3 regions of the Serratia sp. L9 genome follow, and region 1 is predicted to be linked to each of the others. Evidence: predicted binding sites of a transcription regulator. Region 1 holds the regulator's gene; each other region holds the start of a gene.
What was found. Region 1 encodes ArgR, which controls arginine synthesis, uptake and breakdown. Its sites were predicted from a motif close to ANTGAATAAAAATACANT; they were not measured.
Positions count from the first base shown of each region.

Region 2: a site for ArgR is predicted at 4,713-4,730, ahead of argF (ornithine carbamoyltransferase). Genes of this name have one in related genera too.
Region 3: a site for ArgR is predicted at 3,858-3,875, ahead of argC (N-acetyl-gamma-glutamyl-phosphate reductase). Genes of this name have one in related genera too.

Region 1 is NZ_CP192591.1:581,034-591,710, forward strand. It holds gene ACQ86O_RS02755 (DMT family transporter) at 1-40, opposite strand, end outside; gene rpmA (50S ribosomal protein L27) at 147-404, opposite strand; gene rplU (50S ribosomal protein L21) at 422-733, opposite strand; gene ispB (octaprenyl diphosphate synthase) at 1,002-1,973, shown strand; gene ACQ86O_RS02775 (DNA-binding protein) at 2,097-2,450, opposite strand; gene ACQ86O_RS02780 (helix-turn-helix domain-containing protein) at 2,634-2,894, shown strand; gene mdh (malate dehydrogenase) at 2,963-3,901, opposite strand; gene argR (transcriptional regulator ArgR) at 4,370-4,840, shown strand; gene yhcN (peroxide/acid stress response protein YhcN) at 5,367-5,630, shown strand; gene yhcN (peroxide/acid stress response protein YhcN) at 5,764-6,027, shown strand; gene mpl (UDP-N-acetylmuramate:L-alanyl-gamma-D-glutamyl-meso-diaminopimelate ligase) at 6,217-7,596, opposite strand; gene fbp (class 1 fructose-bisphosphatase) at 7,767-8,771, shown strand; gene ACQ86O_RS02815 (methyl-accepting chemotaxis protein) at 8,811-10,364, opposite strand; gene ppa (inorganic diphosphatase) at 10,621-10,677, shown strand, end outside.
Region 2 is NZ_CP192591.1:442,310-452,986, forward strand. It holds gene ACQ86O_RS02045 (2-dehydro-3-deoxygalactonokinase) at 1-89, shown strand, start outside; gene ACQ86O_RS02050 (MFS transporter) at 247-1,554, shown strand; gene ACQ86O_RS02055 (bifunctional 4-hydroxy-2-oxoglutarate aldolase/2-dehydro-3-deoxy-phosphogluconate aldolase) at 1,601-2,248, shown strand; gene ACQ86O_RS02060 (IclR family transcriptional regulator) at 2,516-3,319, shown strand; partial or broken gene miaE (tRNA isopentenyl-2-thiomethyl-A-37 hydroxylase MiaE) at 3,373-3,996, opposite strand; gene rraB (ribonuclease E inhibitor RraB) at 4,169-4,591, opposite strand; gene argF (ornithine carbamoyltransferase) at 4,754-5,773, shown strand; gene ACQ86O_RS02080 (ABC transporter substrate-binding protein) at 6,058-7,626, shown strand; gene ACQ86O_RS02085 (ABC transporter permease) at 7,638-8,687, shown strand; partial or broken gene ACQ86O_RS02090 (ABC transporter permease) at 8,688-9,508, shown strand; gene ACQ86O_RS02095 (ABC transporter ATP-binding protein) at 9,501-10,337, shown strand; gene ACQ86O_RS02100 (ABC transporter ATP-binding protein) at 10,324-10,677, shown strand, end outside.
Region 3 is NZ_CP192591.1:1,307,722-1,318,398, reverse strand. It holds gene argH (argininosuccinate lyase) at 1-592, opposite strand, end outside; gene ACQ86O_RS06175 (argininosuccinate synthase) at 664-1,884, opposite strand; gene argB (acetylglutamate kinase) at 1,912-2,685, opposite strand; gene argC (N-acetyl-gamma-glutamyl-phosphate reductase) at 2,706-3,710, opposite strand; gene argE (acetylornithine deacetylase) at 3,928-5,073, shown strand; gene ppc (phosphoenolpyruvate carboxylase) at 5,392-8,028, shown strand; gene metF (methylenetetrahydrofolate reductase) at 8,146-9,039, opposite strand; gene ACQ86O_RS06145 (bifunctional aspartate kinase/homoserine dehydrogenase II) at 9,284-10,677, opposite strand, start outside.

The sequences.
Region 1 (10,677 bases):
CCAGAAAAATACCAACACCAGCCTGCTGTTTTGTTTCCATATTCCTAATGCCTGCACGCTATGGGCCTGAACATAAGCAACCCATAAATGTAAAAAGCCCCGCAACGAATTGCGGGGCTTACATCTATTTCGTAAGGCTCGAAAAATTATTCAGCTTCGATGCTGATGAATTTACGATTGCTCGGGCCTTTAACTTCGAATTTGACTTTACCGTCTTTCAAAGCAAACAGAGTGTGGTCTTTGCCGCAACCCACGTTGGTACCAGCGTGGAATTTGGTGCCGCGCTGACGAACGATGATGCTGCCTGCCAGTACTGCTTCGCCGCCAAAGCGTTTTACGCCCAGACGTTTAGCTTCTGAATCGCGACCGTTACGAGTCGAGCCGCCAGCTTTTTTGTGTGCCATTAATCCGCTCTCCTAACTTAAGCGCTGATGCCGGTGATTTTAACGTCAGTGAACCACTGACGGTGGCCCTGCTGCTTACGGTAGTGCTTACGACGACGAAACTTAACGATCTTGATTTTCTCGCCACGACCGTGAGCAACAACTTCAGCTTTGATCTTACCGCCATCGACGAAAGGAACGCCGATTTTGATATCTTCGCCATTAGCGATCATCAGAATCTGGTCAAACTCAACCGCTTCACCAGTTGCGATGTCCAGCTTTTCCAAGCGAATCGTCTGGCCTTCGCTTACTCGGTGTTGTTTACCACCACTTTGGAAAACTGCGTACATATAAAACTCCGCTTTCCGCGTGCCCAACTGTTCAGTACAGAGCGCGCTATAAATATTCACAATAGGGCGCGAATTCTACGCAATAATCCTGCACATGACAAGAGCAGATTAGGGCCAGAAGGTGAAAAAAGAAGAAAAAAACACAGTTTCTCTGCCGACGTTTATCTGGACCGTTTTTCAAGTACAATCAAGGTGACAGTTACCGCCATGTACCGATGTGAGCAGCGATCTCATCGCGGTGAACAGAAACACAGCTGAAAAAAATACAATGAACCTAGAACAAATTACTGAGTTAACCGCGCAAGATATGGCGGCCGTGAACGCAACAATTCTTGAACAGTTGAATTCCGATGTCACGCTCATCAATCAACTTGGCTATTACATTATCAGCGGTGGCGGTAAGCGCATTCGTCCGATGATCGCCGTTCTGGCGGCTCGGGCGCTGCACTATCAAGGTAATAAGCATATTACCGTTGCTGCCCTGATTGAATTCATTCATACCGCGACCCTGCTGCATGACGACGTGGTGGATGAATCGGATATGCGCCGTGGTAAGGCCACCGCCAACGCGGCGTTCGGCAATGCTGCCAGCGTGTTGGTCGGCGATTTCATCTATACGCGTGCCTTCCAGATGATGACCAGTATGGAATCACTGCGCGTGCTGGCGGTGATGTCAGAAGCGGTCAACGTCATCGCCGAAGGTGAAGTGCTGCAGTTGATGAACGTAAACGATCCGGATATCAGTGAAGAAAGCTATATGCGGGTCATTTACAGCAAAACTGCTCGTCTGTTTGAAGCGGCGGCGCAATCTTCCGCCATTCTCTCTGACGCGAGCGAAGCGGAAGAAAAAGCCCTGCAGGATTATGGCCGCTACCTTGGCACGGCTTTCCAGTTGATCGACGATCTGCTCGATTACAGCGCGGATGGCGTCACCCTGGGTAAAAATACCGGTGACGATCTGAATGAAGGTAAACCGACGTTACCTTTATTGCATGCCATGCATCACGGCAATGCTGAACAGTCCGCAATGATCCGTGGAGCGATAGAGCAGGGAAATGGCCGTCATCTGCTGGAGCCAGTTCTGGCAGCCATGCAGTCATGCGGTTCGCTCAGCTATACGCGCCAACGAGCGGAGGAGGAAGCCGACAAGGCCATTGCAGCCTTGCAAGCCTTACCGGAATCGCCACATCGTTCTGCACTGGAAGGATTAGCACACCTTGCGGTTCAACGCGATTTTTAAGAAACAACGATTTCTATATATCTCCATAGGCCTGCCAAGCAGGCCTATCCATTCTTAGAACCCGCTCTGGCATTCTTTACGCCAGGTAGAAACTGAAGCGCCTGGAGTAAACAGCAGCTTCCGCTATTTATTTCTTTCAGTAATCCACGTCAGCAGGCTGCCCACACCTTCCCGCATCAGAAATTCCATCACTTTCACCCGTTCGCTCTCCGAAAGGTGGTAGTAGTACTCAATCCACGCCAACAAGGGATCCTGACGCTCTGCTTCATAAGACGCAGGCTCTTCCCGCAGTATCAACAGGTTTTTAACGTTACTGGGCAAGCTGTCGAGGTGGTATTCCAACGCCTTTCCCTGCACACCCTTCCGGCGGCGGCTGATCCAGCCTTCACGCCGAGCCATTAGGTTGATTCCCTGTGTAGAGGAAGGTAATCCTGCGATGCCTGTAAGCTCCTTGGCGGCAAACCACTCGTTTTTCATAGCCATTATCTCGTGACACTAATGTGACAATTTCTATTTTTCAGAAACCAATAAGATATTTTTGGGAAACTTAATGGTATCCTGCTTTCTGAGTAAGCGTTTCGTGTTGTTCAAACGATTAACTCTGACCTGTTAGTTATACCACTAACAGTACTTTCACTAATCAAAAAAAGGAATGTAAATATGAATTCACGGAATCCAGATTGGCATCCAGCAGACGTCATAGCAGCATTGAAAAAGAGAGGTACCACAATGGCTGCGGTTTCACGCCAAGCTGGCCTGAGCTCATCCACGCTGGCAAACGCGCTGTTACGCCCCTGGCCAAAAGGAGAATGGTTGATCGCTGATGCACTGAATGTGCACCCCGCTGAGATCTGGCCAAGCAGATATTTTGATCCACGCACGCATCATCTGCTGGATCGAAAAGGTCGAATGAAATCATGAGAAAACAAAAAACCGCCGGAGTTTGCCCCGGCGGCTTATGCAATACCAATACGGCTTATGTTTGGGGATCAGTTATTGATAAATTTCTCACCCAACTCGATATCTTTGTGCAGCACATCCAGCATTTCGTTCAACGCTTTTTGTTCAAAGGCGCTCAGGGTGCCGATGTCTTTACGTTCTTCAACACCGTTTTTACCCAGCACCAGCGGTTGTGCGAAGAAGCGGGCATATTTGCCATCACCTTCAACATAAGCACATTCCACGACGCCTTTTTCACCGCTCAATGCACGCACCAGCGACAGGCCAAAACGCGCTGCAGCCTGCCCCATAGATAGAGTTGCAGAGCCGCCACCGGCTTTGGCTTCAACGACTTCGGTACCTGCGTTCTGGATACGTTTAGTCAGATCAGCCACTTCCTGATCGCTAAAGCTTACGCCAGGGATCTGTGACAGCAGAGGCAAAATAGTCACGCCAGAGTGGCCGCCAATAACCGGCACATCCAGTTCTTCTGGCTTTTTGCCTTTCAGCTCAGCCACAAAGGTGTTGGAACGGATGATATCCAGCGATGTCACGCCAAACAGTTTGTTCTTGTCGTAAACGCCAGCTTTCTTCAATACTTCGGCAGCAATGGCAACGGTGGTGTTTACCGGGTTGGTGATAATCCCGATGCAGGCTTTCGGACAGGTTTTAGCCACTTGCTCGATCAGGTTACGCACGATACCGGCGTTGACGTTGAACAGATCTGAACGATCCATGCCTGGTTTACGCGCAACACCAGCAGAAATCAGCACCACATCCGCACCTTGCAGCGCAGGGGTTGCATCTTCACCGCCGAAGCCTTTGATTTTAACTGCGGTTGGGATATGGCTTAAATCGACGGCAACGCCTGGGGTAACAGGGGCAATGTCGTAGAGAGAGAGTTCAGAACCTGAAGGAAGCTGGGTCTTGAGTAGAAGGGCGAGCGCCTGGCCGATACCGCCAGCAGCACCGAGAACTGCAACTTTCATCCTATACTCCTTTATTTTTTATCTTGAATATAAAAGCGCCGTGAATTCTTGGTCTCGGACCTTAATTTATCACACCTTTAAAAACAACCTCTTAACAGTCGGTTTTAGATCTGGCGCAATAAAATGATCGTTGTTGCGGTCATTCTAAATTAAAAAGCTTACGCATTAAGGGCATAGCGCACACTAATCAAAAATAGTGCGAGACACTTCACGTTCGCGTTAACCGGCCGTTACATTACACCCTTACATAACATCAGAACAACATCATTTTAATAACATCTTCTTTACCAGAGAGCTGGCTCGCTTCCCTCATTGAAAGGGCATATTCATGAGCTTCGGATTTTGTTAAAATCTCTCCCTTTCCTTGACTCTAGGGCATTACTATTTCCCCAGCCCTGATCTGTATTGCATAAAAATTCATTTATATGCATAATAATGAACTCCATTACCAACAGTCTACGGTGCAAAATGCGTAATCCCGCAAAACAGGAAGATCTGATCAAGGCGTTTAAGGCGTTATTGAAAGAAGAAAAATTCAGTTCTCAAGGCGAGATCGTTTTGGCGCTGCAAGAAGAAGGCTTTGAGAATATTAACCAATCCAAGGTATCACGCATGCTGACCAAGTTCGGTGCAGTGCGCACGCGTAATGCCAAAATGGAGATGGTGTACTGCCTTCCGGCCGAACTCGGTGTGCCAACCACCACCAGTCCGTTGAAGAATCTGGTACTGGATGTCGACCATAATGATGCCGTTGTGGTGATCCATACCAGCCCTGGCGCAGCACAATTGATCGCCCGCCTGTTAGACTCACTGGGCAAATCGGAAGGGATCCTGGGCACAATTGCTGGTGATGATACTATTTTTGTTACCCCGGCCAGCACTTTTACCGCACGCCAGCTGTATGAAGCCATTCTTTCGTTGTTCGAGCAGGAACTCTGATGCCTTGAGCTATACCGCTAGATTTGAAGCGGTCGCTATGCGACAAGGTTAGCATTGCAGGAGCGCTGTTATCCGGCGCCCTTAAGGTTTGCGCCCGCAGACGCCAAGCCGCTTTTACCAGGCGGCAGCCATAACTCTCTGCCGCACGTTATTAGCCTCTTCTTAACCCTTTGTTTACCACCTCAGTTTTTTTACTGCGCCCCTACCATGTTTAAAACTGCTTATCAGCCCACCCACAGCACATTTAAATGACAATTTAAGCTGGCTAGTGAGAGTCACTGGTTAATTCCGCACTTTTGGTCAAAAACACTTACCCCATTGATATTACATAAATTTAACATTGAAAGAACGTTTTATAAGCGCTTTTTATTCCATTCGGTTATTAAAAACCGTACTGAACCGAATAAAGTTTCACTAGAAATTGTTAGCTTCCTATTAATTTTTACAGTTACTAGATGTATACTCATTTTCGTGACGTAAATCACAGTTCATTGGAACTGATAAAAGAATACGAAGAGGATAAATCATGAACATTAAAACTACTGTAGCAACAATTAGCCTGCTTTCTATGCTGTCTTTCGGTGCTTTTGCAGCACAGTCAATTGACGCGTCTCAGGCACAAAAACTGCAATCTGCCGGCACCATTACCGTCAGCGGCGTAGGCTCTGCACCTTCAGATATTCGTCAGGCACTGTCTGCCAAAGCCGATGCTCAAGGCGCGACGGCTTACCGTGTCATCGAAGCTCGCAGTGAAGGCAACTACCACGCGACTGCGGAAATTTATAAATAATTACAATGTGTTATGCGATTTTCGCACAGTAATTCTCTGGTAAAAATCACGTTAGATAACAGCCTTCAAGTATAAAAAACGCTGTAAAGCCCTTCCAGGCCGTTATCTTCGAGCCATCAAGGATCCAAGTATCATGAACATGAAAACAACCATCGCTGCAATTAGCCTGCTCTCTGCCGTTTCTTTCGGTGCCTCTGCTGCCACCCTGGTGACAGATGCCCAGGCCAGCAATATGCAATCTATCGGCACCATTACCGCTAGCGGTGTGACCGGCGCACCTTCCAATATCCGTCAGGCGCTGTCTGATAAAGCTGACCAGCAAGGCGCTAAAGCCTATCGCGTTGTCGAAGCCTATGAAAACGGCAACTGGCACGCCACTGCAGAAATTTATAAATAATAATTCAGGGCTGCATTTGCCGAACTGATTACCCTCGTCACTGCCACTGCCGAGTTCTCAGGTAAATGCACATTCCCTGAAAAAATCGTCGTCCTATCCGACGAACCCCATTGCCCTCTTCGCGAGGGCTTTTTTGTGAGCGTAAAAAAGGCCGCAGCAGCGGCCTTATCTTGGGGATGCAATTAAACCTCAGTAGGTTTCTTTCGGCTCAGCCTTATTCGCCAACCCAGCCAACAGTTTGTCATGAATACCACCAAAACCGCCGTTGCTCATTACCAGAATATGGTCGCCTGGCTGTGCGGTTTTCACGATCATGTCCACCAGCGTATCAAGGTCGGCACTCCAATGCGCCGGTTGCACGCAGGCATCCGCGACTTCAGCAACCTGCCATGGAATGTGATGGGGCTGGAACAGGAATACTTCATCGGCACGGCCAAGCGAAGGTGCCAGATCGTTTTTGCTGATCCCCATCTTCATGGTGTTTGAACGCGGTTCCAGTACGGCCAGAATACGGGCTGTCCCACCTACTTTGCCACGTAAAGCGGCCAGCGTTGCCAGAATAGCGGTAGGATGATGAGCAAAGTCGTCATAAACCGTGACACCATGTGCTTCACCACGCAATTCCAAGCGGCGACGAGCGTTGATAAAATCACCCAGTGCGCGGCAGGCATCGGCTGGCTGTACACCCACATGGCGAGTGGCTGCAATGGCCATCAGGCCATTATGCATGTTGTGCTCACCCACCAGAACCCAATTCACCTCACCCACTTTCTCACCGTTGAGGAGAACTTCGTAGTGGCTGGCATCCGTGGTCAACTTATGCGCACACCAGGCACCTTCTTCACCAATCCACTCTTGTTCACTCCAACAGCCCATCGCCATGACCTGCTTCAGATGCGCGTCGTTCTCCGGCAGGATAATCTTGCCTTTGCCCGGCACCAGGCGCACCAGATGGTGGAACTGTTTCTGGATCGCTTTCAGATCGTCAAAAATATCCGCATGATCGAATTCGAGGTTGTTCATGATCAGCGTACGTGGGCTGTAGTGAACAAACTTGGAGCGTTTGTCGAAGAAAGCACTGTCGTACTCATCGGCCTCAATGACAAAGAATGGGCTGCCGCCAAGACGGGCAGAAACATCAAAGTTACCCGGCACGCCACCAATCACAAAGCCCGGCTGATAGCCGCAAGCCTCCAGGATCCAGCTTGCCATCCCGGCGGTGGTCGTTTTCCCGTGTGTCCCCGCTACCGCCAGCACCCAGCGATCGCGCAGCACATAATCATGCAGCCACTGCGGGCCAGAAACGTAAGGAATGCCCTGTTCCAGCACCGCCTCCACACAAGGGTTACCCCGGCTCATCGCATTGCCGATAATCACCAAATCCGGCACCGGATCCAACTGAGCGGGATCATAACCCTGGATCAGGTTTATGCCCTGGTTTTCCAGCAGGGTGCTCATCGGAGGATAAACGTTGGCATCTGAACCCGTCACCTCATGCCCAAGCGAACGTGCCAGCATTGCCAGCCCACCCATAAAGGTGCCGCAGATCCCAAGAATATGTATGCGCATTAGGTTTCTCATTTAAGTGCATCGATTTAGTGCCTATTCTAACGCTCAGAATCGTCCAGAAGAAATGGATTTGCCTATGAATCACGAGTTGCTTTGGGCTACACTGCTGGCGAAAACGTTGGCGGTATGTTAACGAACCGCTATCCATCCGTAGATTCAGGGATTGTGTCATGAAAACGTTAGGCGAATTTATCGTCGAAAAACAGCACGACTTTTCACACGCTACCGGCGAACTGACCGCATTACTTTCTGCCATTAAACTGGGCGCCAAAATCATCCACCGTGATATCAACAAAGCCGGTCTGGTTGATATTCTCGGGACCAGCGGCATTTCAAACGTTCAGGGCGAAGTTCAGATGAAACTGGATCTTTTCGCCAACGAAAAACTGAAAGCTGCATTGAAAGCACGCGGTGAAGTTGCAGGTATCGCTTCGGAAGAAGAAGACGAGATCGTGATTTTTGACGGCGAGCGAGCTGAAAATGGTAAATATGTGGTGTTGATGGATCCGTTGGACGGTTCGTCCAACATTGATGTCAACGTTTCGGTGGGGACGATTTTCTCTATCTATCGCCGTATCACTCCGGTTGGCACCCCCGTCACCGAAGAAGATTTCCTGCAGCCTGGCCACGCCCAGGTTGCTGCCGGCTACGTAGTTTATGGATCTTCTACCATGCTGGTTTACACCACCGGTTATGGCGTGCATGCCTTTACCTACGATCCTTCTCTGGGCGTATTCTGCCTCTCTCACGAGAAAGTTCGCTTCCCGGAAAAAGCCAATATGTATTCCATCAACGAAGGTAACTACATCAAGTTCCCGCTCGGGGTGAAGAAATACATCAAGTATTGCCAAGAGCAGGATGAAGCGACTCACCGCCCTTACACTTCACGCTATATCGGCTCACTGGTTGCTGACTTCCACCGTAACCTGCTCAAAGGCGGCATTTATATTTATCCAAGCACCGCCAGCCACCCGAAAGGTAAACTGCGCCTGCTGTATGAATGCAACCCAATGGCTTTCCTGGCAGAACAGGCCGGCGGTAAAGCCAGCGATGGTAAAAACCGCATTCTGGATATCGTGCCAGAGCTGTTGCACCAGCGTGCGCCGTTCTTCGTAGGCACCAAGTCGATGGTTGAAGACGCCGAACGCTTTATTGCTGAAAACCCAGACGAATAACGCCGTAATGAAGGGGCGGTATACCGCCCCTCTACCGCATTACAGTTTGAACACCGCCATGCTTTGTGCCAACGCCTGCGCCTGTTCCTCCAGAGAACGGGTTGCCGCAGCCGCCTCTTCTACCAACGCCGCATTCTGCTGGGCCACCTGATCCATCTGGGCCACCGCCAGGTTGACCTGCTCAATCCCACTGCTTTGCTCACGGGTTGCCGCTGAAATTTCTCGCATCAGAGCCGTAACACGCCCCACTTCCCCAGTGATACCGTTCATGGTCTTCGCCGCAGTTCCCGCCATCTGCTCACCTTCCTGTACCCGGTTTTGTGAGGCCTCGATCAACCCTTTTATCTCCTTGGCCGATTGCGCACTGCGTTGAGCCAGGCTGCGTACTTCACCGGCCACCACGGCAAAACCGCGGCCTTGCTCACCGGCACGCGCGGCCTCTACCGCTGCATTCAGTGCCAGGATATTAGTCTGGAACGCAATACCGTCCATGACGCTGATAATATCGGCGATACGGCGGGAACTGTCGGTAATGGCCTGCATCTTGCTCATGACCTGGCTGACCACCTCACTGCCTTGTTCGGCAATATCCGATACGCTCAGCGCCAGTTGATTGGCCTGCTCACAGTTTTCGGCATTCATCCTCACCGTGGAGGTCAGTTGCTCCATGCTGGCGGCAGTTTCCTCTAAAGACGCAGCCGACTCCTCGGTTCGTTGCGCCAGATGAACGTTACCGGCCGCCAATTCGCGCGAGCCAGTGTCAATCTGGCTGCTGGCATCGCGCACCTTGCTGACTGACACGACCAACGACTGCTGCATACGCCGCATGGCCCGCACCAGGCGCCCCATTTCGGTATCCCCTTCACCGCTAATATCGTGGGTCAGATCCCCTTCAGCGATATATTCCAACTGGGCAATCGACTCATCCAGTGGTCGCAGGATAATCAGACGCAGTGCGAACCAGGCCAATACCGCCAGCAAGACGCTGAGCAACCCGGCGGAGACGACCAGGATGATCTTGGTGGTAGCATTGCTCTGCGCTTCATGGACATGTTGTTGCCCGACCTCCATCGCAAACGCACGGAACTCACCGAGGTCATCTTCAAACGCGATGCTCAGCTTGGAAATTTTATTCTCCTGAATGGCGTAGTAATCATCCAGCTTGCCGGCCTTGATCGCTGCCGCCATCGGCTCAACGCCCTGTTCCAGATAAGCGCGATAGCTTGCCTGCATACGTTGAGAGAACTGGCGGCCACGCTCGGTCACGGTGCCGACGTTAACAAAGCGCGCCATTTCTCCTTTTGACTGTTCGAGATAGCCATCGATCCGTTTGACCGTGGCATCGGCGACGTCAATCTGGCCTATCTCGCGTTGGTGTACCGCAAGCGCGGCGGCCGTTCTGGCCCGTAGTGTCAGGTTTGAGCTATTGGCCAATGAGCCCAGTTCTTCCCCCAGGATCTGGTTCAGGGTGCCCAGCGAACGCGAGCCTTCGTTAATCGCTTTCACACCAATGATGCTGACGATAATCAGCAGCAACGTCATCAGACTCAGCAAGGCAATCAGCCCGGCCTTGACCGTAATTCTTTTTAACATGAGTTCTTCCCGGCTTTAAAAGATAAGTCACAACAGATGTAAGGAGGTAAAACGCGGGGCCAGCTAAAGCTGAACCCTTATTATTTGATGAAGTTATCGGCTGCCGGGAAGAAAACTTAATGCCGTAGGAGATTAATCTGGAAATTACCCCCTCATTACTCAAGCCATGAGTCAGCGATGAAAAGGACAGGAAATCGCAAAAGAGTCCGCTATAATAGCCCCCACTCCATTTCTGGTTTGATTAAAGGAAACCGACATGAGCTTGAATCTGGTCCCTGCTGGCAAAGACCTGCCGGAAGACATCTATGTAGTT
Region 2 (10,677 bases), 140 kb from region 1:
TTACCGGGAAAATAACCCTGGCATCAGTAAATCGTTCGCTTTCCAGTGCGGGATTATTTGCCTTAGCCCGCTGCCGACAGATTATTTAATTCCTTTGTATGCCTAAAGTCATTGAATCTGCAGCCAGACAGAAGGGCGTTAATCCCCAGTGACTCAGCCCGTGGCTGGGGGATATTTCCGCTACCAGCAACGCGCCAGCTTCAAGTAAGAAGGGTATACCCTACATATAATTAAAAGGTCTGATATATGAATACCATCGTTAAAGAACAAGCAATCACTAAAAAACGAGGAAATAAACGTTGGTTTGTTGTTTTCCTGTTATTAATTGGCGGTATTGTCAACTATCTCGACCGCGCCAGCCTCTCCATTGCTGCGCCGGATATGATGAAGGAACTTAATTTATCCAATACGGATATTGGGTTGCTGGGTTCGGTTTTCGCGCTGATCTACGCGCTTTGCCAACTCCCGGCCGGCTGGCTGGTTGACCGCTTCGGCCCGAAAAAAGTGTACGGTTGGGCAGTAGGGTTATGGAGCGGCGCCACTATGTTGACCGGCGCATGCAGCAGCATGATGAGCCTGATTTTTGCCCGGGGGCTGTTGGGTATTACCGAGGCCCCCTGTTGGCCGGGAGCGGCGAAAATTACCGCTTCATGGTTCCCTAAAAGTGAACGTGCTTTGGCCACCGGGTTCTGGGATGCCGCGTCCAAATGGGGGCCAGCCATCGCTCCGCCGATCCTGGTCGCCATCATTGTTCCTTTCGGCTGGCGTGCGCTGTTTTATATTGCCGGGGCAATAGGCTTTATTTTTGTCATCTTCTTTATCTTCGCGTACCACCAGCCAGAGAAACACCCCAATATTACTAAAGAAGAGCTGGATTATATTAAAGAAGGCGGTGGCGGCACGGCGCAGAAATTAACGGGTGATGCGGAAAAAATCAGTTGGGGCGGCTTATTTAAATACCGCTGTATCTGGGGGATGATCCTGGGCTGGTTCTGTTATGTGTGGATGATGAATATTTTCACCACCTTCCTGCCCTTGTATTTAATGAAGACCCAAAATATACAGTTCAAAGAATTGGGCATCTACGCCAGTATTCCTTATTTCGGTGGGATTGTCGGTGCGATTGCCGGTGGCTATATCTCCAAATGGCTGGTTGATAAACAGATCTTCACCGAATCCTTAAAAGCCAAACGCGTCACTATCAGTGTCTCCGCGCTATTAGCGGGCGTTGCCGTTATCGCCGTGCCTATGGTGGACAGTCTGGCGGCAACCCTGGTGTTACTGGTGATTGCCATGGCCCTGCTTTCCTCGCTTTCAGCAACCGGCTGGGCATTACCGGGAGATGTCGCTCCGGCCTCCATGGTGGCTTCGGTTGGCAGTATCCAGAACTTTGGTGGCTATTTTGCCGGATCGTTATCGCCATTGGTAACCGGGTTAATCGCCGACGTCACCGGGTCATATACCCTGGCCTTCGTCAGCGGCGGGATTATCGCAGCCTGTGCTGCGCTGTGTTACTGGTTCATCGTCAAAGAACCTGTGACCGTAACGGATTGATGTAATCAGGGAGCCGACTCCCTGATATTTCCCTAAGAGGTTGTCCATGATTAAGCAACGCGTGATTCGCGCTATAGAAGAAACCGGCATAATTGCCATTGTCCGCGGCGTCGCGCCTGAGGGCATTTTACCCCTGGCCAACGCGCTGTATGACGGCGGTATTCGGGTAATTGAAGTCACTTGTAACTCTACCCGCCATCTGGAAAGCATCAGCGCGCTTAAACGGGAACTGGGTGACAGAATGTGGGTGGGGGCAGGTACGGTATTGAATCCGGTGATGGCACAGTTGGTTCTGGATGCCGGGGCCGATTTTGTCCTCTCCCCCGACTTCAACCCCGAGGTGGTGATGATGGTGCATGAAAAACAACGCCTGATGATCCCTGCGGTAATGACAACCTCAGAGATTTTACAGGCCTGCCGCCTGGGGGTGGATTTATTGAAGCTGTTCCCGGCCAATAGCCTGGGTGTAAATTATATGAAAGAGGTGCTGGGGCCATTGGATAACCTGTCGATGATCCCGGTTGGCGGTATTACGCTTGAAAATACCCGCGAGTTTGCCAAAGCCGGTGCGTTTGCCGTGGGTGTCGGGAGCGCACTGACCAATAAGCAATGGATCGAAAGTGGGGATTGGCGGGCTATCACCAGCCAGGCGCAAGCCTTTATCCAGACGTTTGCACAAAGCAGACAGAGCTGAAACCAGCAGGCCTCGATATATACCCGATGAATTTCAGGTTGGCCGCTCAAGCGCAGCCCTGCACCCACGGCATGAGGAGCTTCCTGTAGAGGCATCCAGCGCCCTTAAGTCAGTAACTGGGGGGAGTGCAGGTAACAACGCTGCAATTTGAAAGGCGACGGGTATAAGGCCGTCGCCTGCTGATGATCCACAACGCCCCAGGCCGCTGTATTCACTCCCATTACCTCGTTATACTGCCAGCTATAAAAATGACAGTGAGGTAAGCCTGTGTCTGAAAAGATAAATCGTTCGGTTGCCCGGGCATTGGATATGCTGGAGCTGGTCGCGGCAAGCAAAAACGAACTGACCATTACCGAAATCAGCAAACAGCTGGGCATCCCAAAGAGCACCACCTTTGATATTCTCTACACCCTGCTCGATAAAGGCTACCTGGAGCAAGCCAACGAGAAGCAGAAGTCGTTTAAACTGGGCGTAAAATTGTTCCAGACGGGCGCCTGCTATCTTGAACAGACTCCTTTTCACAATGTGGCGCATGCGATGCTGGAAAAGCTCGCAGAAGTCGCAGGTGAAACCGTGTTTCTGGCGTTGCTCAATAATGACGAGCTGGTTTATTTCGATAAAGTGGAAAGCCCCAACTCTGTCAGAACCTCCGCCAGAATTGGTTCAAATAACCCGCTGTACTGTACCGGCCTGGGTAAAGCTATCCTGGCTACGTTACCCGACGATGAAATCAGGGCCATTCTGGCACGCACTGGCGGGCTGAAGCCCATCACGCCCTATACCGTGACCGATGAAGCGAAGTTCTTCGCCATTTTAAATCAGGCACGCCAGCAAGGTTATGCGGTTGACGATCGCGAACATAACGCAGAAGTTTTCTGCCTTGCCGCGCCGATCTACAACCTTCAGGGTAAGGTCTATGCCGCCATCAGCGTTGCCAATCTGTTTACCAAAATTAACCACCAACCGGAAAAAATTGCCGCGTTGGGGAAACTGATCTCCGATACGGCTTTGGAGCTCTCACAGCGCATAGGCTACCGTGGCCAGCGGTTGTATGCCGATTTCCTGCCTTAGCGTGAATATCGCGCCCGGAGAAGAAGGCGCAAAGAGGATTGAACATCAAGAAATCAGGCCACCGGCACGCCGCTATGAAAACGGAATTCGCTATCAGGCGATTGGATTAGCTCCGCCTCAATACGGCCAAAGTACGCCACGCGTTCACTGATGTCGCCATTGGCAATCTGCTCTGCCAACTGCAGGTAATCCTGATAGTGGCGCGCTTCGGATCGCAGCAGTGAAACATAGAACCGGTGCAGTTCATCATCCAGAAAAGGGGCCAGTTTGGCAAAGCGTTCGCAGGAACGGGCCTCGATATAAGCACCGCAGATCAGTTTGTCGATCAGGGTTGCCGGATCGTGAGTGCGAACTTCACGGAGCATTCCCTTGGCATAACGGCTGGCGGTGATCTTTCTATATGGGATCTGCCGGGCCTGCATAATCTCCAAAACCTGCGAGAAATGGTGCAGTTCTTCTTTTATCAGCAACACCATCTTGTCCACCAGATCCTGGCCGTAGGCCGAGCCATTTTTCGGCAGGATTTTCCTGGTGAACGCGCTTTGCCGAAACAGCGCTTCCGGCACATCCTGCTCCTCGTGCACAAACGCCTCGTAGGGTTTGAGCAGCGCCAACAAGGCGTCACCGCTCTCTTTGTCTGCCACATAGCGGCGGATCAGCCACATGCCGGTCTGTGCCGCTTTTAATTCACACACCAGATGGTCGGTCAGCAACAGATGCAGGTTTTCCGGGCGCCGATCCAGCCGTCCGGGGTTTCGCAGTGCAGGAAGTTTACAATCGGAGATAGTAAGGATTGGTATTTCATCGGGTCTTATCAGAGGCCGGTGAGAACCGGCCTTCAGGATTTAATTAATGACGTTTGCCGTCGTCGTCTTCATCGATAAAGTCGCCGTCTTCGTCGTCGCCTTCTTCACCGTTCGGATCTTCATAATAGGTGCCCCAACCGTCGTAATTGACACCGCATTTTTCTGCCAGTGCCACCAGTTGTTCCACCTGGCTGTCGATCAGTTCGGCATTCAGGGCAACTTCGCTGATCACGTCACAGCACATCACCAGGGAACCATCTTCCACTTCCAGTTCTTCGGCATCGGTCACTTCGTAGCCTAACTTGAAGGCTTCAACGGCAGCCTGCTCCAAAACTTCAAACTTTTCGGCAGAGAAATGGTGCTCGATGGTGTAGAGCGCATCCGGATCGCTGCCATCTTCCAACAGTTCTTCGATGATCAGGCGGGTTTCTTCACGTTGTTCTTCCAGCAATTCGCGGTTTGCCATTCCTCTATCCTCAATAAAATGGACTTCATTACTTCTATTTTCACACACCACCGCCACTGCTGCCATGATAAACGTGAAAGATTTCTCTTCCGGGGTTGAAATTGAATATTCATACATATAAAGTGAATTTTAATTCATTCTAAACGATCAGGATATACGGAGATGAGCCAGATGAACCCGTTCTACAATCGTCACTTTTTGAGGTTAATGGATTTTACCCCCAGCGAGATCCAGTCCTTGCTGCAACTGGCGGCAGAGTTAAAGCAGGCCAAAAAGCAGGGCCAGGAAACCCGCCACCTGCAAGGTAAAAACATTGCGCTCATCTTCGAAAAAGACTCAACCCGCACCCGATGCTCTTTCGAAGTTGCCGCATTCGACCAAGGGGCGCACGTTACCTACCTTGGCCCAAGCGGTAGCCAGATTGGCCATAAAGAATCCATGAAAGACACTGCCCGCGTCCTGGGCCGTATGTATGACGGTATTCAGTATCGGGGTTTTGGCCAGTGCCTGGTAGAAATGCTGGCAGAACATGCAGGCGTACCGGTATGGAATGGCCTGACCAACGAATTCCACCCGACCCAGTTGCTGGCAGACTTGCTCACCGTGCGTGAGCACTTGCCGGGCAAAGCCTTGAATGAGGTGAAATTCGCCTACCTTGGTGATGCACACAACAATATGGGCAATACCCTGTTGGAGGCAGCGGCGCTGGTGGGGATGGATCTGCGTCTGGTCGCGCCGAAAGCCTGCTGGCCGCAGGCCGAGCTGGTCGCCCAGTGCCAGGAGTTGGCACAGCAGACCGGTGGCAAAATAACGCTCACCGAAGACATTGCCGAAGGAGTGCAAGGGGCCGATTTCCTGTACACCGACGTTTGGGTCTCCATGGGAGAGCCGAAAGAAGTGTGGCAGGAGCGTATTGCGTTGCTGCGACCTTATCAGGTGAATATGGCCATGGTTAAACTGACCGGCAACCCACAGGTGAAATTCCTGCACTGCCTGCCCGCCTTCCATGACGATCAAACCACGCTGGGTAAGCAGATGGCGGAACAGTACGGCATGCATGGCGGCATGGAAGTGACGAATGAAGTATTCGAATCGGCACACAGCGTGGTGTTCGATCAGGCAGAAAACCGCCTGCACACCATTAAAGCGGTGATGGTCGCCACGCTGAGCAACACCCTGTAAGCCTCACTTAAATTGCCGGGGCGCGTCACGCACAGGCAAAAAATGGGGAGGGTTCTTTGAGCCTTCCCCAACCCCTTCCCCTGATCCTGGCGTTGCAGCCAATAACGCTGCAGCATGAAAGACGACGGGTATAGTTGATTTCGCTATATCAAATAACTCAATGGCCTTTGCCAGCTTTTTATGAACGTTCTACCGTGGCATTCTGACGGCTGAACAGCCGTAAAAAACAATGATAACAACCTCTTCTCCGTTCTGGTCTACCGGCACATTTAAGGGATACGTCTATGAAAGCCAAAGTCTTGCCGCTGTTAATTCTTGCTGCTCTTTCCACTGCCGCACTGGCCGCCACGCCACCTAATACGCTGGTGGTGGTTCAGTCACTGGATGATATCGTCAGCCTGGATCCGGCGGAGGCCAACGAGCTTTCCAGTATCCAGACCGTGCCGAGCCTCTATCAGCGTCTGGTGCAGGCCGATCGGGACAACCCGGCCAAGGTGATCCCGGTGCTGGCGGAAAGCTGGCAGGATGATGCCGCCGCCAAGACCCTGACGGTGAAACTGCGCCCACAGGCGGCCTTCTCTTCCGGCAACCCACTGACCGCCGATGACGTGATTTTCTCTTATACCCGCGCGGTGAAAATGAACAAGTCACCGGCATTTATTCTCAACGTGCTCGGCTGGCAACCGGACAATATCCAACAACAGTTGAAGAAGATCGACGATCATACTGTGCAACTTAGCTGGACGGCAGACGTCAGCCCGGCGGTGGCGCTGAATATTCTCTCCACGCCAATCGCCTCCATCGTCGATAGCAAAACGGTGCAGCCCAATGTGAAGGGCGAGGACTTCGGCAACGCCTGGCTGAAAATGCACTCTGCCGGTAGCGGCCCGTTCAAGATGCGGGTTTATCAACCGCATCAGGCGATCGTGCTGGATGCCAACCCAACCTCACCGGGTGATAAGCCGCTGCTCAGCAATATCATCATAAAAAACGTGCCGGACCCAAGCGCGCGCCGCCTGCTGATCCAGCAAGGCGATGCCGACGTGGCGCGTGAACTCGGCCCGGATCAGACCGCCGCGCTGAAGAGCCAGGCCGGTGTGAAAGTGCTGGAAATCCCTTCCGCCGAACAGAATTACCTGGTGTTCAATAGCGGTAATTCTGCCAATCCTCTGCTGAAAAACCCGGCCTTCTGGGAAGCTGCGCGTTATCTGGTGGATTATCAGGGCATCACCAAAGATCTGCTGAAAGGGCAATATTTCATCCATCAAAGCTTCCTGCCGGTTGGCCTGCCGGGGGCGCTGGAAGCTAATCCATTCAGCTTCGATCCGGCCAAGGCCAGGGCAATCCTGGAAAAAGCCGGGATCACCAACGCCAGCCTGACGCTGGACGTGGAAAACAAACCGCCGTTTATCACTATCGCCCAGTCACTACAGGCCAGCTTCGCCCAAGGTGGCGTCAAGCTCGATCTGTTGCCTGCCGCCGGTAGCCAGGTGTATGCCCGCGTGCGCGCCAAACAGCATCAGGCGGCGATCCGCCTGTGGATCCCGGATTACTTTGACGCCCACTCCAACGCCAGCGCCTTCGCCTATAACGACGGTAAAGGCAGCACGGTTGCCGGGCTGAACGGTTGGCAGATCCCTGAACTGAACCAGCAGACGCTGGCGGCGGTGGCACAGGCCGATCCGACCAAACGCACCGCACTGTATACCGCCATGCAGCAGGAACTGCAGCGCAGTTCGCCGTATGTGTTTATCGATCAGGCCAAAACGCAGGTGGTGTTGCGCGATAACGTGAAAGGCTACCAACAGGGCCTGAATGCAGATATGGTCTATTACGATCGCGTTAGCAAATAATCAGGATTGTCATGTCGGTAGCAATAAAATCTACGCCGGGTGGGGCTACCCGGCGTCTTCTTTGGCGATTGGCACAGGGGCTGCTCCAACTGGCGTTGACCCTGTTCGGCCTGTTGTTGATCACTTTCCTGCTGTCAGCACTCTCACCGGTGGATCGCGTGTTGCAGATCGTCGGCGATCACGCCAGCGCCGCCACCTATGAACAGGTCAAGCACCAGCTTGGCCTGGATCGCTCCCTGCCGGTGCAGTTCTGGCACTATCTGGAGCGGCTGGTCCACGGCGATCTGGGTATCTCCAGCGCCACCGGCCAACCGGTGTTGCAGGATCTGCTGCATGCCTTTCCGGCCACGCTGGAACTCGCCACGCTGTCGCTGGTGATCGGCGCCACGCTCGGCGTCCTGTTCGGCGTGCTGTGCGCACGTTTTGCAGGCAGCAAGCTGGATATCTCCGTGCGTTTTATCACCCTGCTCGGCAATTCGGTGCCCATCTTCTGGCTGGGTCTGTTAATGCTGTTGCTGTTTTACGCCAAGCTGCAGTGGAGCGCCGGGCCGGGGCGGTTGGATGATATCTACCAATACAGCGTCGAGGCCAAAACCGGCTTCGTCCTGATCGATACCTGGCTTTCCGGCGATATGGGTGCAGTACGCAATGCGTTGGCGCACCTGGTGCTGCCGGTCTGCCTGCTGGCTTATTACTCACTGGCCAGCATCACACGCCTGACGCGCTCCGCCTGCTTAAGCGAGTTAAACAAGGAATACGTTATGCTGGCCCGCGCCAAAGGCGCCAGTGAGATGCGGATTATGTTCCGCCATGTGTTGCCGAATATCAGCGGCACCTTACTGACGGTGATCGCCCTCGCTTACACCAGTATGCTGGAAGGCGCGGTGCTGACCGAGACGGTATTCTCCTGGCCAGGCATTGGCCGCTACCTGACTACCGCGCTATTTGCCGGTGATACCACCGCCATCATGGGCGGCACGCTGCTGATAGGCCTGTGCTTTGTTATCATTAACAACCTCACCGATCTGCTGGTGCGTTTGCTTGACCCGAGGGCGCGCTAAATGATCATGACGCGACTCAAACGCTCACCTTCCGCCACCTGCGGAGCCTTTATCTTGCTGCTGCTGGTATTGATTGCGCTGTTCGCCCCCTGGCTGGCACCGGTCGATCCCAACTGGCAAAACGCCGCCAATCGCCTGCTGCCACCCAGTGCCGGTCACTGGCTTGGCACCGACAGCTATGGCCGCGATGTGCTTTCCCGCCTGATTTATGGTACCCGCCCGATGCTTGGGCTGGTGTTGCTGGTCACGGCGATCACCTTACCGCTCGGCCTGCTGGTTGGCGTGCTTTCTGGCTATTACGGCGGCTGGATGGAGCGCGTACTGATGCGCTTTACCGATGTGGTCATGTCGATGCCACGGTTGATCCTGGCCTTTGCCTTTGTCGCCATGCTCGGGCCTGGATTGGTCAACGGCGCGTTGGCATTGGCACTCACCACCTGGCCTGCCTACGCACGCCAGGCAAGGGCCGAGATCCAACTGTTACGTAAAAGCGACTATCTGGCCGCCGCCGAGATGATGGGCATCCAGGGGCCACGCCTGTTGTGGGGCCATATCCTGCCCATGTGCCTGCCTTCTGCCGTGGTCAGGCTGGCGCTGGATCTGGCAGGGATTATTCTTGCCGCCGCCGGTTTGGGGTTCCTTGGCCTGGGGGCTCGCCCTCCGATGGCGGAATGGGGATCTATGGTGGCGGACGGTATGCAGGTGATCTTCGATCAGTGGTGGATCGCCGCGATCCCGGGGGTGCGATCCTGATCAGCAGCCTGGCGTTTAACCTGCTGGGCGATGGCCTGCGCGACTTACTGGATCCGCATCATGACTGAGCCATTATTAACCGCACGCAATCTCAACATCGAGTTTAACGGCCATAAGGTGGTGGATAGCCTTTCGCTGCATATCGGTCGTGAAAAAGTGGCGTTGGTGGGGGAATCCGGCTCCGGTAAATCCATGACCGCCCGTGCCCTGATGGGGCTGGTGCGCAAACCGGGCATCGTAACCGCCGACAGACTCAGCTACCGCCAGACCGATCTGCTGGCGTTAAAACCGCGCCAGTGGAACCCAATACGCGGCGCAAAAATCGCCATGGTGTTGCAGGACCCCCGTTACGCCTTGAACCCGGTGCGCAGCATCGGCAAACAGATTGAAGAATCCCTGTGGCTGCATAACGCCCTTACCCGGGCCGATCGCCTTGAACGGGTGCTGAACTCACTGGCGGCCGTCGGCCTGCCGGAGAGCGCTTATCACAGTTACCCCGGCCAGCTTTCCGGCGGTATGGGCCAGCGCGCCATGCTGGCGATTGCGCTGGTTAACGACCCGCAACTGCTGATTGCCGATGAGCCCACCTCAGCACTGGACGCCAGGCTGCGCAATCAGATCCTCGATCTAATCGTTGAACAAACAACCCGACGTAACATGGGGCTGTTGCTGATCAGCCACGATCTGCCGCTGGTGGCGGAACGCTGCGATCGGGTGTTGGTGATGTATCAGGGGAAGCTGGTGGATCAGGGGATCGCGGCCAACCTGCCGTTGGCGACTCACCCCTACACCCGCACACTGTGGGCCTGCCGCCCCAACGCGGCGACCTATAGCCAGGATCTGCCGGTGCTGGATCGCAGCATCGATTTTACCCGGAGCGAAGATGGCGCTGATTGAAATTGAAAACCTGCAGGTCAGTTTCCCGCAGGATAACGGGCGTAAGATCGCGGTGGAGTCGGTGAGTTTTGCCGTTGAAGCCGGGGAAACCTTCAGCCTGATTGGCGCTTCCGGCTGCGGTAAATCTACCGTGTTGCGGGTATTGGCGGGTCTGCAACGTGAATGGAGCGGTGAAGTGCGGCTGTTGGGCCAGGCTATTGCGCCGTTACAGCGTTTTACCGGCCAGTTGCGTCGTGACGTGCAGATGGTGTTTCAGGATCCTTACGCTTCGCTGCACCCGCAGCACAGGATTATGCGTACGCTCGGGGAGCCGCTAAAGATCCATGGCGAGAAACATATC
Region 3 (10,677 bases), 730 kb from region 1:
CGCTACCCAACGGGCTAACATCAAGGCGCTTTAGCGTATCCTGCAAGCGAGTCTCATCACGCGCCAGCATCTCCACATAGGCCATGCACCAGTGGGCAAAAGTTACCGGTTGCGCGCGCTGCAAGTGGGTGTAACCAGGCATCACAGCGTCCTGATTGGCTTCGGCGGTTTCTACCAACGCTTGCTGCAACTGGATAATCGCCTGATGCAGTTCACTTACCTGATGCTTGCACCACAGTTTCAGATCGGTAGCCACCTGATCGTTACGGCTACGGCCGGTATGCAGTTTTTTACCCAGATCGCCCACTTTGTCGATCAGCTTCTGCTCTACCCAGCTGTGGATATCTTCCGCGTCGCTTTTGACGATCGCCTGGGGATCGGCCTGCACTTCTTGCAGCAGCACATTCAGTGCCTGCTCAAGTTGCTGTTGTTCTGCTGCCGTCAGTACATTGACGGTTACCAGCGCTTTTGACCAGGCAACGGAACCCACAATATCCTGTTCCGCCAGGCGATAGTCGAAGCGCAGAGAATCATTTAATTGTTTGAACCGCTGGTCTGCTGCCTGACTGAAGCGTCCGCCCCAAAGTGCCATAATCTTGCTCCTGAATAAGTATGCGAAAGGGCGCAGCATGCTGCGCCCCTCAATTTGACGCTAAATTGCTATTATTTTTGCTTCTCGTCGTTCAACGCACGAATACGGGAAGACAGCGAGAACAGACGGATAAAGCCACCAGCATGGCTGTGGTCGTAAACCTCGTCCTCGCCAAAGGTAGCAAACTCTTCCGAGTACAAGCTATTGGCGGATTTCTTCTGGATTGCCGTTACCTGGCCTTTATACAGCTGTAACACGACTTCGCCGTTCACCTCTTCCGCCAGCGCTTGCGCAGAAGCCTGGATAGAACGACGCAGCGGAGCAAACCAGCGGCCATCGTAAACTACATAGGACATTTCCAGGCCCAACTGCTCACGCCACTTAAAGCTATCACGATCCAGAACCAACTGCTCAACTCCGCGCAGTGCGGCCACCATTATGGTGCCCCCTGGGGTTTCGTAGCAGCCACGGGATTTGATACCTACCAGGCGGTTTTCCACAATATCAATACGGCCAACGCCGTGTTTGGCACCCAGCACGTTGAGGGTTTCCAGACATTTGTATGGGCTCATCGCCTCGCCGTTCACCGCAACCACACGGCCTTTCTCTACAGTGACCGATACCTGCTCTGGCTGATCCGGCGCTTCCTGCGGATCAACAGTCCATACCCAGCAATCTTTATTCGGGGCATTCCATGGGCTTTCCAGCACGCCACCTTCAGTGGAGATATGCCAGGCATTTTCGTCACGGCTGTAGATTTTCTCCAGTGAGGCGGTGGTGGGTATATGACGCTCTTTCAGGTAATCCAACAGTGCTTCACGGGAACGCAGGTTCCACTCACGCCATGGCGCCACCACTTTCAGGTGTGGTGCCAACGCGGTATAGGTGGTTTCAAAACGCACCTGATCGTTACCTTTGCCGGTTGCCCCGTGGCACAGCGCGTCTGCGCCGACTTTCAACGCCAGATCAACCTGTGCTTTGGCAATAATCGGACGCGCCATAGAGGTACCCAGCAGATAGCTGCCCTCGTACAACGCACCGGTTTGCAGCACCGGATAAACATAGTCGCGGATAAACTCTTCACGCAGATCGACAACGTGGCACTCAGAGGCACCGGATTGCAGAGCTTTCTGCTCAACGCCTTCCAGATCGCTGCGCTCCTGGCCGATATCCGCAACGAAAGCCACGACTTCGCAGCCATCGTAGTTCTCTTTCAGCCATGGAATGATGGCCGAAGTATCCAGACCGCCGGAGTACGCCAGAACGATTTTCTTGATGCCTTTGTTTTGCATTGTGTTATTCCTTGTTAATTCTTAAATTTAAGCGAGGATCCGGGTGCCAATCGACACACCATTAAACAGAGCAGGAAGCTTTTCGGCATTGCGCCAGCTGGCGATATCCACCGGGCGGCCAAGCGTGCGGGCCGCATCCAGTGCCGCATTCACCTTCACAACCATACCATCGGTAATGATGCCTTGAGCAATCAGTTGCTCTGCTTTTTGTGCTGTCATTTCCGCGATACGCTGCCCTTTCCCGTCGAGAATGCCACTGACATCCGACAGCAGGATTAAATCCGCCTCCAGCGTGGCGGCCAGGGCCGTCGCAGCCTGATCGGCGTTCACATTCATCAGTTGGCCATCGTTAGTGATCCCAATGGAACTTACCACCGGCAGGTAACCGGCACCCAACAAGGTATTGAGCAGCACGGGAGAACCTGGTTGTGCGTTGCCAACGTGACCTAATGCTGGGTCCAACTGCGTGACAGCAACGCTGCCACCGTCTGCCAGGCTCAGACCAACGGCGTTGATTTTGTGTTTCACTGCCCATGCCAGCAGGGTTTTGTTGGCAGTCCCCGCCAGCGCACCGGTAATGATGTCGATCTGTTCGGCTGGCGTGACGCGCAGGCCGTTTTTCTTCACCACCGGCAGGGAGAGCTGTTTCATCAGTTCATCCACAACGCAACCGCCGCCATGGACAATCACCAGCGGGCGCTGATGCTCTTGGCGATAGACATCCAGCGCGGTAAACAAGCGCTCCAGCGCTTCTTCACTGTCCAGTAATACGCCGCCTAACTTGATAATCAATGGATTCATCGCTGTTTACTCACGCTGATTTAAAGTAATGACTGGGTTTCCGGGAACCCGAAACGGATATTCAGGCATTGCACCGCCTGGGCGGCTGCACCTTTCAATAAGTTGTCTTCTGCTGCCACGACGATCAGATGCTCGCCCTGCACGGCAAAGCCGATATCGCAAAACGGCAGGCCCACAACGGATTTCAGGGCCGGCACTCCTTTGTCGTACAACCGTACCAGCGGTTTGCCGTCATATGCCGCACGGTAAGCCGCCGCCACGTCCTGGGCAGTAACGCCGGCTTTCAGACGGCAGGTGATGGTTTCCAGAATACCCCGAGGGAAGTTGCCCAAATGCGGCGTAAAGATGACCGGCACCCCCAGGTGGGCAGAGATTTCTGGTTGATGACGATGGGCGAACAAGCCGTAAGGCTGAAGGCTGACCTCACAAAAACTGGTGGTGATGCTGGCTTTACGCCCGGCGCCGCTCACGCCGCTAACGGCGTTGATGACCGGCCATTGATCCCGATTCAGCAGTTGTTGATCGATCAAAGGTTTCAGCGCCAGTTGCGCAGCCGTCGGGTAGCACCCCGGCACGGCAATCAACTGCGCCTGTTTGAGCTCTTCACTGTGCCACTCTGCCAGCCCATAAACCGCCTGCGCCAGCCAATCGGCATGCTGATGCTTAAAACCATAATATTGGCTGTAAAACTCAATATCCTGAACGCGGAAAGCACCGGAAAGATCGAACACCACGCAACCGGCTGCCAGGAAGGCTGGCGCGATATCATGGCTCACCTCATGGGCAGTGGCGAGGAAGACAACATCAATGCCTTTCGCGGCTTCGACCACGTCAACCAGAGGCTGTAAAGGCAGATCGATGACACCTTTTAAATGAGGATGCAGCTCAGAAAGCAATTTTCCTGCATCTGCACTTTGCGCTGAAACCGCTAAAGCGGTTATGTTCATGTGTGGGTGGCGATTCAGGTAAGCCGTGAGCTCTGCTCCGGCATAACCGCTGGCACCAACAATCAGCGTATTCAACATGTGGCCTTTCACCTTCTTGGCTGGCAATACGAGTCACTTGCGACTCCGGTAGCAGGGCTTGGTCGCGTTGTTGCGCGCTTCACCCATATGGTTGAGCGTTGATGTTTTTATAAACACCTGGGCATCGTTTCCCTTACGCTCCAGCTTACTGTATTTTTATTCAAAATAAATGCATGAATATTGATACTATCCTAACCAAAGGCTGTCAACAGTGAAGATGAAATTACCTCCATTTATTGAGCTGTACCGGGCGTTGATCGCCACTCCGTCGATCAGCGCCACCGATGGTGCCCTCGATCAGAGTAATGAAGCATTAATCAACTTGCTGGCTGGCTGGTTTAACGATTTGGGTTTCCGCGTCGACGTACAACCCGTGCCAGATACCCGCAATAAATTCAACCTGCTGGCAAGCCTCGGCGAAGGCAGTGGTGGGCTGCTGCTGGCAGGCCATACCGATACCGTGCCCTACGATCAGGGCCGCTGGACGCGTGACCCCTTTACCCTGGCCGAACACGATAACAAGCTGTACGGGCTGGGAACCGCCGACATGAAAGGCTTCTTTGCGTTTATTCTGGATGCCCTGCGCGACATTGACCCCAGTAAACTGACCAAGCCACTGTACATTCTGGCCACCGCAGATGAAGAAACGACGATGGCCGGTGCACGTTATTTCGCCGCCTCCACCAAAGTCCGCCCGGATTTTGCCATTATTGGCGAACCCACTTCTCTGCAGCCGGTACGCGCACACAAAGGCCATATCTCCAATGCAATCCGCATCGTGGGTCAATCGGGCCACTCAAGCGATCCGGCGCGAGGCGTGAATGCCATCGATCTGATGCATGAATCCATCGGGCATCTGATGGAATTACGTAAAACGTTGCAGGAACGCTACAATAATCCAGCGTTCGCGGTGCCTTATCCAACCATGAACTTCGGCCATATCAGTGGCGGTGACGCAGCCAACCGCATCTGCGCCTGTTGTGAATTGCATATGGATATCCGCCCGTTACCGGGCATGACGCTGGATAATATCAACGCGCTGTTGCATGAAGCGCTGGCGCCGGTCAGCCAACGCTGGCCAGGTCGTCTGACTATCGATGAACTGCATCCGCCAATCCCGGGCTACGAATGCCCAACCGATCACCAGATGGTGGCGGTAATTGAGCAGTTGCTGGGGTCACGTACCGAAGTGGTCAACTACTGCACCGAAGCGCCATTTATCCAGGAAGTATGCCCAACGCTGGTCCTGGGGCCAGGCTCGATTAACCAGGCACATCAACCAGATGAATATCTCGATACCGCATTTATCGAGCCGACACGCAAGCTGCTGGGCCAATTGGTTGACCATTTCTGCCAGCAATAAACCATTAATAAAAGCAGGGGAATGAGTTACCATTCCCTACCTCTTTAGGCGTACAAACTGAAGCCAATAAGCCAGACTGATAACCGGCAGCCCGTAATTAAATTTCAGAAAATACGCCGAATTTGATGTTTTTTTGCTAAAAATAGTGTCAATTGATGATTGGACAGGAACGTGGCTTGCTAAAACTGGCGGACTTCGCCAGGCACGTGAAATTTACTTACAAGATGAAAAATCACGTACTCACCGCGCTCAGGTGGTGGTTAACAACGCCATAACCGGGGGGATGATGGGTATGCAGAGAACTGGGTCAGGGGTTATATGAACGAACAATATTCGGCAATGCGAAGTAATGTCAGTATGCTCGGCAAATTGCTCGGCGATACCATCAAAGAAGCGCTGGGCGAGCATATTCTCGATCGCGTTGAAACTATCCGTAAGCTTTCCAAATCTTCACGTGCCGGTAATGAGGCTCATCGTCAGGAGCTGCTATCGACGTTGCAGAATCTGTCCAATGATGAATTGCTGCCAGTTGCCCGCGCCTTCAGCCAATTCCTTAACCTGACCAACGTGGCCGAGCAATACCACAGTATTTCGCCCCATGGCGAAGCGGCCAGCAACCCGGAAGCGATGGCCCAGCTGTTTGCCCGGCTGAAAGATAAAAAACTCAGTAACAAAGAGCTGCAAAAGGCGGTGGACGATCTCTCCATCGAACTGGTACTGACGGCCCACCCGACGGAAATTACCCGTCGCACACTGATTCATAAACTGGTTGAGGTTAACCACTGCCTCAGCCAGCTAGACCATAACGATCTGGCCGACTACGAGCGCAATAAAATCATGCGCCGCCTGCGCCAACTGGTCGCACAATCCTGGCATACCGACGAAATCCGCAAAAATCGTCCTTCGCCGGTCGATGAAGCCAAGTGGGGCTTTGCCGTGGTAGAAAACAGCCTGTGGGAAGGTGTGCCCGCATTCCTGCGTGAGTTTAACGAACAGTTGGAAAACTCCATCGATTACCGCCTGCCGGTGGAATCCGTGCCTGTCCGCTTCACCTCATGGATGGGGGGCGACCGCGACGGTAACCCGAACGTCACCGCAGAAATCACACGTCATGTGCTGTTGCTGAGCCGCTGGAAAGCCTGCGATCTGTTTACCCGGGATATTCAGGTGCTGGTCTCCGAACTGTCGATGACCGAATGTACCCCCGAACTGCGCGAACTTGCCGGTGGTGACGAGGTACAAGAACCTTACCGCGAATTGATGAAGCAGTTGCGCAGCCAGTTGATGAGTTCTCAAGCCTATCTTGAAGGCCGCCTGAAAGGCGAGCGCGTCCTGCGCCCGCACGATCTGCTGGAAAATAACGAGCAGTTGTGGGAACCGCTGTACGCCTGTTACCAGTCACTGGTAGCCTGCGGCATGAGCATCATTGCCAACGGGCAACTGCTGGATACACTGCGCCGCGTGCGCTGCTTCGGCGTGCCATTGGTTCGTATTGATGTACGTCAGGAAAGCACCCGCCATACCGAAGCCCTTGCCGAGCTGACCCGCTATCTGGGGCTGGGTGATTACGAAAGCTGGTCAGAAGCCGACAAACAGGCATTCCTGATCCGTGAACTGAACTCCAAACGCCCACTGGTGCCGCTGAAGTGGGAGCCAAGCGCCGATACCCAGGAAGTACTGGAAACTTGCCAGGTTATCGCTGAAGCGCCGCAGGGTTCGATCGCCGCCTATGTGATTTCAATGGCCCGCACACCGTCCGACGTGTTGGCCGTGCATCTGCTGCTGAAAGAAGCAGGTTGCCCGTTCGCCCTGCCGGTAGCTCCGCTGTTCGAGACACTGGACGATCTGAATAACGCCGATGATGTGATGACCCAGTTGCTGAATATCGATTGGTATCGCGGCTTTATTCAGGGCAAACAGATGGTGATGATCGGTTATTCCGACTCGGCGAAAGATGCCGGTGTGATGGCCGCTTCCTGGGCACAATACCGTGCACAGGATGCTCTGATCAAAACCTGCGAGAAAGCTGGCGTAGCGCTGACGCTGTTCCATGGCCGTGGCGGTTCGATTGGCCGCGGTGGCGCTCCTGCCCACGCCGCCCTGCTGTCACAGCCGCCGGGAAGCCTGAAAGGCGGCCTGCGGGTAACCGAACAGGGTGAGATGATCCGCTTCAAGTTCGGCCTGCCAGAAGTCACTATCAGCAGCCTGGCGCTTTACACCGGTGCCATTCTGGAAGCTAACCTGCTGCCACCGCCAGAGCCCAAGAAAGAGTGGCGCTCACTGATGGACGAACTGTCCGAAACTTCATGCAAAATGTATCGCGGCTACGTGCGTGAGAACCCAGAGTTCGTGCCCTATTTCCGTGCCGCCACGCCGGAGCTGGAACTGGGTAAACTGCCATTGGGATCACGCCCGGCCAAACGCAAGCCAAACGGCGGCGTAGAAAGCCTGCGGGCCATTCCGTGGATCTTTGCCTGGACACAGAACCGCCTGATGCTGCCAGCCTGGCTGGGTGCCGGTGCCGGCCTACAAGAAGCGGTGAAGGCTGGCAAACAGGATCAACTGGAAGCCATGTGCCACAACTGGCCATTCTTCTCTACCCGTATCGCGATGCTGGAAATGGTATTTGCCAAAACCGACCTGTGGCTGGCGGAATACTACGATCAGCGCCTGGTTGATAAAGCCCTGTGGCCACTGGGCCAACAGCTACGCGATCAGTTGGAAAGCGATATCAAGGTTGTACTGACCATCGCCAACGACGATCATCTGATGGAAGACCTGCCGTGGATTGCCGAATCTATTGCCTTGCGCAACGTTTACACCGATCCCCTCAACGTGCTGCAGGCGGAGCTGCTGCACCGTTCACGCCAGCAGGAACAACCGGATGCCCGCGTTGAGCAGGCGCTGATGGTCACCATCGCAGGCGTCGCCGCCGGGATGCGCAATACCGGCTAGGTTCGATGAAGTCTTTAACCCGAAAGCACTGCCGAGACGCAGTGCTTTTTTTATGGGGAACAGGCATAAAAAAAGCGCCGTGATAGCACAGCGCTGTTCTCTTGAAACGATGCGATCTTACGCCGTTACTGGGCGAACCCCCAAGGTATGGCAAATGGCGTAACTCATTTCCGCACGGTTCAAGGTGTAGAAGTGGAAATCTTTCACCCCTTCGCGGCTCAGGATCTTCACCATGTCCATGGCGATATTGGCGCCGACCATTTTGCGGGTTTCCGGGTCCTCATCCAGCCCGTCAAACATGCTGGTCATCCAGCTTGGCACACGCACGTTGGTCATGGTGGCAAAGCGTTGTAACTGCTTGAAGTTGGACACCGGCAAAATACCTGGCACGATTTCCACATCAATACCGGCAGCCACACAGCGGTCGCGAAAACGCAGATAGCTTTCTACGTCAAAGAAGAACTGGGTGATAGCACGGTTGGCACCGGCATCGATTTTACGTTTCAGGTTGATCAGATCCGCCTGAGCGCTTTTCGCTTCTGGATGAACTTCCGGGTAGGCTGCTACCGAAATATCAAAATCACCAACGTCTTTGAGCAGCGTCACCAGATCGGCTGCGTACATTTCCGGCTTGCCACCGCCCGCAGGAAGATCGCCACGTAGTGCAACGATATGGCGGATACCGCTATTCCAGTAGTCGGTAGCGATATCACGCAGCTGTGCCGGGCTGGCATCAATACAGGTGAGATGTGGTGCCGCTTCCAGGCCGGTACGCTCTTTAATTCCTTTGATGATGCTGTGAGTGCGATCGCGCTCGCCCGAGTTGGCACCGTAGGTGACAGAAACAAACTTGGGTTTAAGGCTGCTCAGGCGATCGATTGACTGCCACAAGGTATCTTCCATTTCGCTGGTACGCGGCGGGAAAAACTCGAACGACACATTAATCTGGCCGCTTAACTCTGCCAGACTCTGATTCAGCGCTTCCCGCTGGTTTGCGTGAAAAAAACTCATACCCTGTCCGCCTCTTATCGATCGCTGTTTTGCGTTTTGCTTTATTTTAATAAGCGTCTATACGTTTAGACGTCTAGATAGAAAATGCCGGATGTTGCCCGAAGAGTCAACAGTAAAGTGAGGGTAATGTAATGATTAATCCTCACGCTGGATGAGAGAATTTCATGATCGTCTTGGCAGGGAATGAGGATGGCAGATTAAGCAGGGGCAGCATACCGCCGCCCCCTGAGGTTAACTCAAAGATTTAAAGCAACTGCGCCAAACGGTTAAGGTCTGACTGGATCGCCCCGGCGGTAACATCACGCCCGGCCCCTGGCCCGCGGATCACCAGCGGATTATCGCGATACCAGCGGCTTTCAATGGCAAACACGTTGTCGCAAGGCAGCAGCGAGGCCAGTGGATGCTCCGGCCGCACGGCCTCAACGCCAACCCGCGCTTTACCATTGGCATCGAAACGCGCCACATGCCGCAGCACCAGCCCCATTTCACTGGCCGCTTCAAAGCGCTGCAACATCTGCTGATTCAGCGCATCGCCGTTCTCAAAGAACTGGTCGATAGAGCCATTCTCCGCACCGGCGGGTACCAGCGACTCAACACGCACCTGGTTGGGTTCAATATCATAACCCGCCTCGCGAGCCAGGATCACCAGCTTACGCATCACGTCCTGCCCAGAGAGATCGACGCGAGGATCGGGCTCCGTCAGCCCTTGCTGCCAGGCCTGATCGACCAGGTCGGTAAAGGGGATCGTGCCGTCAAACTGCAGGAAAAGCCAGGATAGCGTGCCGGAGAAAATACCGCTGATCGCCAGGATACTGTCACCGCTGTCACGCAGATCGCGTACGGTATGGTTCACCGGCAGCCCAGCGCCCACCGTGGCGTTATACAGCCAGTGGCGACCCGTTTTGGCAAAAGCATCACGGATCTGACGATAGTTGGCGCTGCACGACGCCCCCGCCAATTTATTGGCACTGATCACATGGAAGCCATAACTGGCAAAATCCAGGTATTGCTCTGCCAGACTCTCGCTGGCGGTAACGTCGAGCACCACCAGATCGTCAAACGGGTGCGCGCGCATCCACAGGAACAACGATTCTTCATCCAGTTCCTGGGCTTCTTCTTCAAAGAATGCCAATGCGCGACTCGTATCCAGCCCTTCGTAATCCAGCAGGCTGCGGCGGCTGTCCACCACCCCGGCCAGGGTAAATTCAAAACCACTGCGCGCCGAGATATTCTTCTGTTCGCGAGCAAACAGCTCCAGCCAACGTGAACCGATATTTCCTTTACCAAACAGCACCAGCCCAATGCGTTTTTCTGCACGGAACAGCGTCTGGTGCAGGCCCTGGATCAGCAGACCGGTTGGCCCCTGACGCAGCACGGCCACCAGGCTGATACCATCTTCCGCCTGCCAGATAAACTCCACCGGCTGGTCCTTCAACTGCTGATAGAACCGATGGCTGTGCAGCGGATTCTTGCAAACCCCGGCACCCACCAGCGCCACCAGCGCCAATCCTTCACGCAGTTGCAACTCACCGGGGAGCACGGTCTCCTGCAAAATACGCAATACGCTGCCCACCACTTCCGAGGTGTAGCACAGTTGGATCAGGTTACGGTCAGGATGAACGCCTACGGCCAGCGGCT